DNA from 3 places in the Thioalkalivibrio sp. ALE9 genome. Region 1 is predicted to be linked to each of the others. Evidence: predicted binding sites of a transcription regulator. Region 1 holds the regulator's gene; each other region holds the start of a gene.
What was found. The regulator sigma-54, encoded in region 1, starts transcription at its own class of promoters, with help from an activator protein. The targets are predictions, from matches to a motif close to TGGCANGNTNCNTGCTT.

Region 1 (3,270 bases):
AGGAGTTCCGACAGGGCCTCCAGGGCCCGCTTCTGACTGGAGCATTCCGGCTCCAGGCGGATGCGCTCGGCGGTGATCAGCTCGGCAATGGACATGGGTCAGGAGGCCTGCTCACGGTTGCGCTGGGCGCCCTCGGCCCGGTGATGATCCTTGACCTTTTCCTTGTGCTTGATCAGCTGGCGGTCGACCTTGTCGATCAGCGCGTCGATGGCGGCGTACATGTCCTCGTGGGAGGCCTCCGCGTGGATGTGATTGCCGCTGACCTGGAGATTCGCCTCGGCCTTGTTGAACTGGTTCTGGGTCTTCTCGTGGGTCAGCACGACGTGCACGTCGATGACCTTGTCGAAGTGGCGTTCCAGCTTCGCGAACTTCTCGTTGACGTAGTCGCGCAGGGCGTCGGTGAGGTCCACATGGTGGCCGGTCAGGTTGATCTGCATGGTCGGGACTCCTTGGTTACTTGTGGCCGGTGGGCATGGAGGCCATCTGCCGGCGTTCGCTGGATGAAGGGATGTGCATCGCCTCGCGGTACTTGGCCACGGTGCGACGCGCCACATTGATGCCCCGGTCCGCCAGGATCTGGGCGAGCCGGGCATCGCTGAGCGGCTTGTTCGCGGGTTCGTCGTCGATCAATTCGCGAATCATGGCACGGATGGCGGTGGCGGAACACTCGCCACCGTCGTTGGTGCCGACATGGCTGGAGAAGAAATACTTGAACTCGAAGACTCCGCGCGGGGTGTGCATGTATTTCTGGGTGGTCACCCGGGAGATGGTCGATTCGTGCATCTCCAGGATCTCGGCGATATCGCGCAGGATCAATGGCTGCATCGCGACCTCGCCGTGTTCCAGGAAGCCTTGCTGGCGATGGACAATCGCCTCGGCGACGCGCAGCAGGGTGTCGTTGCGGCTGTGCAGGCTCTTCAGGAACCAGCGCGCCTCCTGCAGCTGGTCGCGCATGAAGGCACTGTCGCGGGCATCCGATACCTGGCGCACCATGCCGGCGTAGAGGTCGTTGATACGGATGCGTGGCGCGATTTCCGGGTTCAGCTCCACGCGCCAGCCCTCCGGGGTGTGGCGCACGTAGACATCGGGCACCACGTATTCGGAGGTGGCGGCACTGATCTGCGCGCCCGGCCGCGGGTTCAGGGTGCGGATCAGGTCCAGGGCGCGCGCCAGTTCGTCCGGGTCGCGCACACCCGACTGGCGTTGCAGGGCTTTGTAATCGCGCTTGCCCAGGCTGTCCATGCCGTGTTCCAGGATCGCCCGGGCGGCCTCGCGGGCGGGGGCGTCCGGGGCCAGTTCGCGCAGCTGAATCTCCAGGCATTCGCGCAGATCGCGCGCGCCCACGCCCAGGGGGTCGCACTGCTGGATCCAGTGCAGGACTGCCTCGACCTCATCCACGCCGACGGGCTCTTCCTCGCCGCGGCTGATGGTCTCGGCCAGCGTCTCGAGGTCGCCTTCGAGATAGCCGTCGGGGCTGATCGCGTCGATCAGGGCCGCGCCGATGCGCTGGTCGCGCGGAGTCAGGTGGCTCAGGTGCAGCTGCCACAGCAGGTGGTCCTGCAGGCCCTCGCCGTCGTCGTCGCTGGTGTTTTCCAGCGGGTCGCGGTCATCCACGCCCTTGGGGGCGGGCGGCGGTTCGTAGATGTCGTCCCAGCGGCTGTCGGTGGTGAGCTCCTCGGGAATCACGTCATCGCTGGTGGTAGTGGCCTCCATGCGGTCGCCTTCCACCACCTCGCCCTCCGCGTCCAGGCGCTCGGCCCCGCCCATGTCGTCCTCGTCTTCCACCTGTTCGAGCATGGGGTTGCTCTCCAGCGCCTGCTGGATCTCCACCTGCAGCTCGAGCGTGGACAACTGCAACAGGCGGATCGCCTGCTGCAGTTGCGGGGTCATGGTGAGCGTCTGACCCAGCTGAAGATTCAGGCCGGGTTTCAGCATTGGCTGTGCGGGTCGCGGGTGACCATAAGAGCGATCTTAAATGCTGCCTCGTGGTTTGTGCACCGGCGCGGGTTGTGCGCGTGCCGGAATCACAGGCGGAAATTCTCGCCGAGATAGACCCGGCGCACCTGGGGGTCGGCCAGTAGCTCGTCGGGTGTCCCGGCGGCCAGCAGGCGCCCCTCGCTCAGAATATAGGCCCTGTGGCAGATCCCGAGGGTTTCGCGCACGTTGTGATCGGAGATCAGAACCCCGATGCCGCGCGCTGCAAGGTGGCGAATTACATCCTGGATATCGCCCACCGAGATCGGGTCCACCCCGGCAAAGGGCTCGTCCAGGCAGATGAATTGCGGGTCACCGGCCAGGGCCCGCGCAATCTCGGCGCGCCGACGTTCGCCGCCGGACAGCGCGATCCCGGGGCTGTGGCGCACGGTCTCGAGCTGAAACTCCTCGATCAGCGCGTCGCCGATACGCCGGCGTTCGTGGCGGTCCAGTCCGGGACGCAGTTCCAGCACGGCCTGCAGGTTGTCCCACACGCTCAGGCGGCGAAAGATCGAGGCCTCCTGGGGCAGGTAGCCGAGACCGGCGCGGGCGCGCACGTGGATGGGCGCGCGGGTGATGTCGTGCCCGCCCAGGGTGATGCGCCCGGCGTTAGGGCGGATCAGCCCGACCAGGCTGTAGAAGCAGGTGGTCTTGCCGGCGCCGTTGGGACCCAGTAGGCCGACCACTTCACCGGGTGCGAGGTCGACATCCACCTGGTCGAGCACGGTGCGCTGGCCGTAGCGCTTGGTCAGTTCGCGCCCGATCAGGCGATCACGGGCCTCGGCGGGTTCCGGCGCCGGGCTGGTGGCGGGTGCGTTCATTCGTCGTCGCGTGGCTGGATGGTGATACGTACGCGTTCGCTGTCGCCCTCGCCGCGTTCGGCCTCGATCACGTCGGTGGTCAGGTCGTAGGTGATGCGCTTGCCGCGCGCCTCTTCGCTGGCGGTGATCACATGGGCCTGGTCGGTGAGGATCATGCGGTCCTCGTTCAGCAGGTAGTCGATGCGCAGCGCGGTGGCGATACGCATCTCGCCGGTCTCGGGGTCGGGGGATTCCAGGCGGGCCGGCTCGCCGTGGGCCTCCATCTCGTAAGGGCGACGATCCCGGGTGCGCACGTAGACCGTGTCGGCCTCCAGCGTCATGTCGCCGCGGATCACGATCACGTCCCCGGTGTAGGTGCCCAGGCCCTGGCGTTCGTCCATCTCCGCGCGGTCGGCGGTGATCTCCACCGGCAGCGAGGGTCCCGATCCCTGCTGGCCCAGGGCCGGCGTCGCCAGCAGGGCGGAGAGGAGGCCGG
Region 2 (3,270 bases), on a different contig from region 1:
GCGTCAGCCGCCAATCCGCCGTACATCCGAAAAGCTGATCTCGCCCAGGCCCTGCACGGTCAGTGCCAGCCCGGAGTCACTGCCCACCGCGACGCTTTCCACGCGGGCATCCAGAAAGGTATCCACGGCCTCCGACTGGGTCCCGGAGCGGGCCGTGGCCTTGAATTCGTAGACGCCCGGTGGCGCGAAGGTGCCGTCGTCGCGCATGCCGTCCCAGGTGAACTCCTGCAGGCCGCTGCCGGCAGCGCCCATATTCATGCGGCGAATGCGCTCGCCATTAGGGCTGTACACGTCGATCTGCAGCTCTTCGGTGGCGCGCTCCAGATCGACCGCGCCGTTCACCCCCCCGTCGGGCCCCAGCTCGCCAAACTCGACGGGCACCAGTACATCCTTGCCAACCAGCGAAGCCGCCTGCAGCGTCTGGTTCTGCCCCAGGGACTGCGCCAGCTTCTCGAAGGACTTGGACAGCTGCTCGATGCCGGTCACGGTGGAGAACTGCGCCATCTGGCCGAGGAAATCACCGTTATCCATCGGCTCCATCGGGTCCTGGTTCTCCAGCTGGGTGGTCATCAGCTTGAGGAAGTCGGACTGCCCGAGGCGGTCCATCTCGCCTTCCGGCTTCTTCTCCGGGCGCGACAGGCCGAGGCGATCCAGCAATTCGGGGGAAATCTGTGTCATGGCGGGCTCCTCTAGCCTTGGCCGATCTGCAATGTGCGCTGGAGCAGCTGACGCGAGGTCTCCATCACCTCGACGTTCGCTTCGTAGTTGCGCGAGGCGGACATCATGTTGGCCATCTCCTCGACCACGCTGATCGCCGGGCGGAAGATGTAGCCCTCCTCGTTCGCCTGCGGATGGTGCGGCTCGTAGTGGGCATTCGGCGCCGCCTGCGATTCGGTGACACCGGCGACCCGCACGGCCGTCGCCGAGCCGTTGGGACTGGCCTGGTCCATCACGCTCTGGAACAGCACCTGCTTGGCGCGGTAGGCCTCGTCCGGGTTGGTCGCCGCCGTGTTCGCGTTGGCCAGATTCGAGGCGACGGTATTCAGGCGCACCGACTGCGCCGACAGCGCCGAAGCCGAGGTATTGAACAGACTGAACATGTTGCTCACGACATCGATCTCCCGATCAGGCCCGCGTTAACGGTCGCCCCTCAGGGCTTCGCGGATGCCGGAGACCCGGCGGTTAAGGAATTCCAGACTGCTCTGGTACTGGATCGCGTTCTCGGCAAAGGCGGCACGTTCCATCTGCGGATCCACCGTGTTGCCATCCAGGGACGCCTGCGACGGGACGCGATAAAGCGCCTCGGCCTGCCCGTTCATCGCCCCGGCATTGGGGTCGATATGCGCCGCCTGGCTACGCGCCATGGGCAAGTGATTGCCGCTCCCCGCCGCGGACTCGAGCACCGCGCGAAAGTCGATATCGCGCGCCTTGTAGTTCGGGGTGTCCGCATTGGCGATGTTGGAGGCCAGCAGCTCCATGCGCTGGGCGCGCACGTTGACCGCCTGCGGCAGGATGCCCATCGCCTTGTCGAGAGAGAGACTCATCGTTTCCGTCCTGTCCGCCCGTGGCGGACCCTCGCTACCAGAACCGGGACGCAGCCATTGCGGCCCTTTGCGAGGAGACCGATGCAATCGCTATGCCAGCGAGGGGAATCCGTCTCGGCTGGGGACGCCCTTAGCGGGGAACGTGGGAAGGGAGCAATTCGAGTCGCGGCCGCATTGCGCGGGCGTTTCGGACCTGGCGCCCCTGCGACGGAGAGGCGTCAGGATTTGAGCCGGAGGACCGAGCCGTAGTCGGTGCGAACCGTCTCGAAGGCCTTGGTGTACGGGCCGGCCGTCTCCGAAGCGCCAAGAAACAGATAGCCGCCCGGATTCATCTGCCGCGCAATACCGTCAAGAACCTGTCGCTTGGTCTCGCCGGAGAAATAGATCAGCACGTTGCGGCAGAACACCAGGTCGAACTTGCCCAGTGCCGCGTAGCTGTCGATCAGGTTGAGCTTCTGAAAACGACAGCGCCGCTGTACCTCGGGAACGACCTTGTGGCCGTCCGTCACGGTCTCGAAGAAGCGCGCGCGGCGGCTCTCGCTCAACCCGCGCACAATGCTCAGGCCGTCGTAGACCGCCCGCCGGGCGTCATCCAGAATCTTCTCCGACAGGTCCGTCCCCAGGATGGATACCGGCACCTTGCGCGAGGGGCGGGATTCCTCCCACTCGGAGACGACCATGGAGATGCTGTAGGCCTCCTGGCCACTGGAACAGCCGGAAGACCAGACCTTGATGCTGCTTCCCTTCGCAGCCAGCTCCGGCAACAACACATGCCGGAGGATCTCGAACGGAAAGCCATCGCGAAACCACGAGGTTTCGTTGGTCGTCATCGCGTCGATCACACGGGTGCGCAGCCGCGGATTCGGGGCTTGCCGCATCGCGTGCAGGAGCTCCGGCACGCTCTTGAAGTCGAACTCGTCGAGCAGCCGGGACAGTCGGCTCGACACCAGATACTGACGGCTGTCACCCAGCACCAGGCCGCAGCAGTCCTGCAGGAAGCGGGAAAACTCCTCGTAATCGCGGGAATCGATCACCGGTTCATCCCCGAGCACAGTCCATGGTGATTAGCATCCTGATGACGAGTCCTTGACAGCGGCGCTCGCGCCACGAAACGCAGGGGGAATCCCCGGTAGCGGGTTTCAGTATACGGTGTCGCAGGCGGGACACGACACTGGGCCCTTGTCGGCCATGTGACGCCGCCCCGACCTTGCCGGGCGGCAACCCCGTTCCCCTCGGCCGTCATTCGACCTGCTGGCCCTCGCGCCCGGTCTGGTCGAGCACCGCGTTGGCCAGTTCGTCGGGGTTGAACTTCGAGAGAAAGGCATCGGCCCCGGCACGCTTGACCATGTCGGTATTGAACTCGCCGCTCAACGAGGAATGCAGTAGTACCTTCAGATCTTTCAGGGCGGGATTGTCCCGGATCCGCGCCGTCAGGGTATAGCCGTCCATGCGTGGCATCTCGATGTCCGAGATCACCAGCTCGATCTGGTCGCGAACCGGGCCCTCCCCGGCCTTCTGCTCCAGGAAGTCGAGCGCCTCCTGACCATCCTTGAAGACCTCGTATTCGAACCCGAGACCGCGGATCGCGCCTTCGATCTGCTTGCGCGCCACGACCGAGTCGTCAACGATCACGACCTTGCGCCCCCCCGCTGGCGTGGCGTCCGCACGAATCGATTCGGACACCTCCGACGGCAGCGGATTGACGATCGAAAGCACCCGTTCCACG
Region 3 (3,270 bases), on a different contig from region 1:
TGCGCAAGATCGAGGAAAGCGAGGCGACGCGCCAGCTGGGCGAGCGGCTGCAGCAACTGGATGCCATCGCCGGCCAACGCGAGCGCCTGGAGACCTATCAGCGGGAATACCTGCAGGCAACCCTGCCGGACGATGCCAATGCGCTGAAGTGGCTGGCCGGCATGCGCGACCAGCTGCGCTCCGCGCTGGAGCAGCAGGATCTGCGCATCCAGGCGGCCGAGTCCCAGGTGGAGACGGCGCGCCAGGAGTGGCTGGAGCGCCATCGAAACAGCCTCTCGCTGGAGAAGCTGCTCGAGCGCCGGCGGGCCGAGACCGCGCGGCATGACGCGCGGCGCCAGCAGACGGAACAGGATATGTGGGCCACCCGCCAGGCCCATGCGCGCGAGGCAGACGCGCGTTGGCAGGGTTCTTGAATGGACCCTGAGTATCGATTGAGGCAAGGGCCCGGGGATGACCCCGGCAGACCGAGGATTCGGCAATGATCGCAACACAGAATACGGGCCAGGGCATGCTGCCGCTGCTGCAACTGCTGGGCGGCAGCTCGATGCAGGGCCTGGACGACCTGAAAGGCCTGCAAGGCCGCCTCAAGGGCCAGGACGGCGAGGACTTCCTGGCCATCCTGGAGCCCCAGATGGAGTCGCTGCTGGCCAGCCTGGGCGTTCCCGGCGAGGAACTGGAAGGCCTGGACCTGGAGGCGATGCTGGCGCGACTCCAGGACTTGCTGGACGGGCAGCCCCTGGCCGCGGATCCCGAAGGGGGTGGCAATGCCTTGCCGGTCGCCGCGCTGATGGCTGCGACCCAGGAACCGGGACGAGCCGAGGTGCCCCGCGCCGAAGGTACCCCCGCCCGGGGAGGAGGCGAGGAGCGGGCCCTGCCGGTGAAGCCGCTGCCGGCCGCGGTCATGCGGCTGTTCGTCGAAGCGGCCCAGGCCAACGCCGGACGCGATGGCGCGGTTGCCCTGAAGCCCGACGTGATGGGTGCGCAGGGAGGCATGGCCCGCGACAACGTCCTGGAGATCCTCGCCCAGTGGATGGGGCAGGGGGGTGACGAGGCGCGCCGCGGCCGTTCCGACCCCCTGAGCGGGGTGCTGCCGGCCCAGGGGCTCGGGCAGGCCGAAGGGACGGACGGGGCGCGGGCGCTGCCGCGCCTCGATCTGACACGACTCCTGCAGCAGCCCAACGGGGCCCGGGAGCTGGCCGACCAGGTTCGCATGCTGGCCCAGGCGCAGGGCGGGCGTACCGAACTCAAGCTGCACCCGCCGCAACTGGGCAGCCTGGATGTGCGTGTGCTGGTCGAGGGTGATCGCACCAGTATCCAGTTCATCAGTGCCAATCCGGTGACCCGCGAGGTGCTGGAGGCGGCCATGCCGCGCCTGCGTGACAGCCTGGCCGAGAGCGGCCTGATGCTGGACGATGCGACCGTGTCCGACCACGCGGCCGAGGAGCAGGCGGAGCAGGAGGCCGGCGAGACGGCGCTCGCGGCGGATGACGAGGCCGCCGAGGCCGAGGACCGCGAGGCCGCCGATGGCAGCACGCTCTCCATGCTGAACCGGCGCCTGGACCTGTTTGCCTGACCGGCCGTGCTTGGGTGCAGCCGCGGCCTGCGGCCGTGGCTGCAGGCCCGTTCCTGCGCTTATGCCGGCTTCCCCCATGTTCCCGTGTGCCGCCAAGATTCCGTCTTTCACGGCGGCCGGGCGGCCGATTCTTGACGTTCTTCATGTTTTCCGCGCCCGCGTTTACCCCGGAAAACCGCCAGTAACCAAGCGTAACTGACGGATTACAAAGACTAAAACGACTTCTGGCATCAGCCTTGCTATGGTCTGTACCGAGAACGAATCCTCGGTTTACCGGACAGCGGGTGCGATATGGCAGAGAAGGAAGTCAATCTGGACGACGACGAAGGCGGCGCCCCGAAGAAGGGCGGGAAGGGCAAGCTGATCGTCCTGATCCTGGTCGTCCTGTTTCTCGTAGCCGGCGGTGCGGCCGCCGCCTGGTTCTTCCTGATGGCGGACGGTGACGATACCGAGCAGGTCGAAGCCGGCCCGCCCGAGCGGCTGTACACCAGCCTCGAGCCGATGACGGTGAACATCGAGGCCCCGGGGCGCATCCGCTACCTGCGCGCGGAACTGTCGCTGGTGACCCATGACCCGGCGGTCGCCGAGGCCTTCGAACGACACCTGCCGGCAATCCGAAACGACCTCCTGGGCATCCTGGCGGAACAGCGCTACGAGGATCTCAATACCCGCGCGGGCAAGGAGGCCCTGGCGGAAGAGCTGAAAGAGACGATCGCCGGGATCCTGCGTTCCCGCGATGCCCCGGACGCGGTCGAGGCCGTGCTGTTCAACGAACTGGTGATGCAGTAGGAGCCCCGTCATGGCACAGACGGATATCCTCAGCCAGGACGAGATCGATGCCCTCCTGCACGGCGTGGACGAGGGCGACGTCGAGACGGAAGACCCGTATCCGAGTGATGGCCAGGCACGCGAATTCAACTTCGCCACCCAGGACCGGATCGTGCGTGGGCGCATGCCCACGCTGGAGATGATCAACGAGCGCTTCGCGCGTCACCTGCGGGTCCGTCTGTTCAACGTGCTGCGTCGCTCCGCCGAGATCTCGGTGGTGGGCACCCGCATCACCAAGTTCTCCGAGTACATGCATTCGCTGTTCGTGCCCACCAGCCTGAACCTGGTGCGCGCGCATCCGTTGCACGGCACCGGGCTGTTCGTGTTCGACCCGAAGCTGGTGTTCATCCTGGTGGACAACTTCTTCGGCGGCGACGGCCGTTACTACACCCGCATCGAGGGGCGTGACTTCACCCCGATGGAGATGAAGGTGGTGCACGGCGTGCTGGAAGGCGCGTTCGAGGACATGCAAAAGGCCTGGCAGCCGGTCATGGACCTGGAGTTCGAGTTCCTGAACTCCGAGGTCAACCCGCAGTTCGCGAATATCGTCTCGCCGACCGAGATCGTGGTGATCAGCGAGTTCCACATCGAGCTCGACGGGGGCGGTGGCAACCTGCACGTGACCCTGCCGTACTCGATGATCGAGCCGATCCGCGAGCAGCTGGATACCGGTATTCAGTCGGACCGCTCCGACGTAGACCAGCGCTGGATGCACGCACTCGAGGAGGAGATCCAGACCGCCGAGGTCGAGATCAGCTCCATCCTGGCCGAGACCGAGGTGACCGTGCGCGAGCTGCTGGATATCCAGCCGGGCGACATCATCCCGGTTGATCTCCCCGAAAAGATTTCCCTGCAGGTCGAAGACATCC

Region 2: a site for sigma-54 is predicted at 1,626-1,642, ahead of flgB (flagellar basal body rod protein FlgB). Genes of this name have one in related genera too.
Region 3: a site for sigma-54 is predicted at 1,799-1,815, ahead of fliL (flagellar basal body-associated protein FliL). Genes of this name have one in related genera too.

The regions. Positions count from the first base shown of each region.
Region 1 covers NZ_KB898129.1:79,408-82,677, reverse strand. Annotated here, with positions in the region: gene D106_RS0110685 (PTS sugar transporter subunit IIA) at 1-95, opposite strand, end outside; gene hpf (ribosome hibernation-promoting factor, HPF/YfiA family) at 99-437, opposite strand; gene D106_RS0110675 (RNA polymerase factor sigma-54) at 454-1,935, opposite strand; gene lptB (LPS export ABC transporter ATP-binding protein) at 2,025-2,795, opposite strand; gene lptA (lipopolysaccharide transport periplasmic protein LptA) at 2,792-3,270, opposite strand, start outside.
Region 2 covers NZ_KB898122.1:323,680-326,949, reverse strand. Annotated here, with positions in the region: gene D106_RS0101555 (flagellar hook assembly protein FlgD) at 4-678, opposite strand; gene flgC (flagellar basal body rod protein FlgC) at 690-1,109, opposite strand; gene flgB (flagellar basal body rod protein FlgB) at 1,137-1,544, opposite strand; gene D106_RS0101540 (protein-glutamate O-methyltransferase CheR) at 1,763-2,578, opposite strand; gene D106_RS0101535 (chemotaxis protein CheV) at 2,784-3,270, opposite strand, start outside.
Region 3 covers NZ_KB898122.1:484,567-487,836, forward strand. Annotated here, with positions in the region: gene fliJ (flagellar export protein FliJ) at 1-413, shown strand, start outside; gene D106_RS0102300 (flagellar hook-length control protein FliK) at 479-1,573, shown strand; gene fliL (flagellar basal body-associated protein FliL) at 1,865-2,362, shown strand; gene fliM (flagellar motor switch protein FliM) at 2,373-3,270, shown strand, end outside.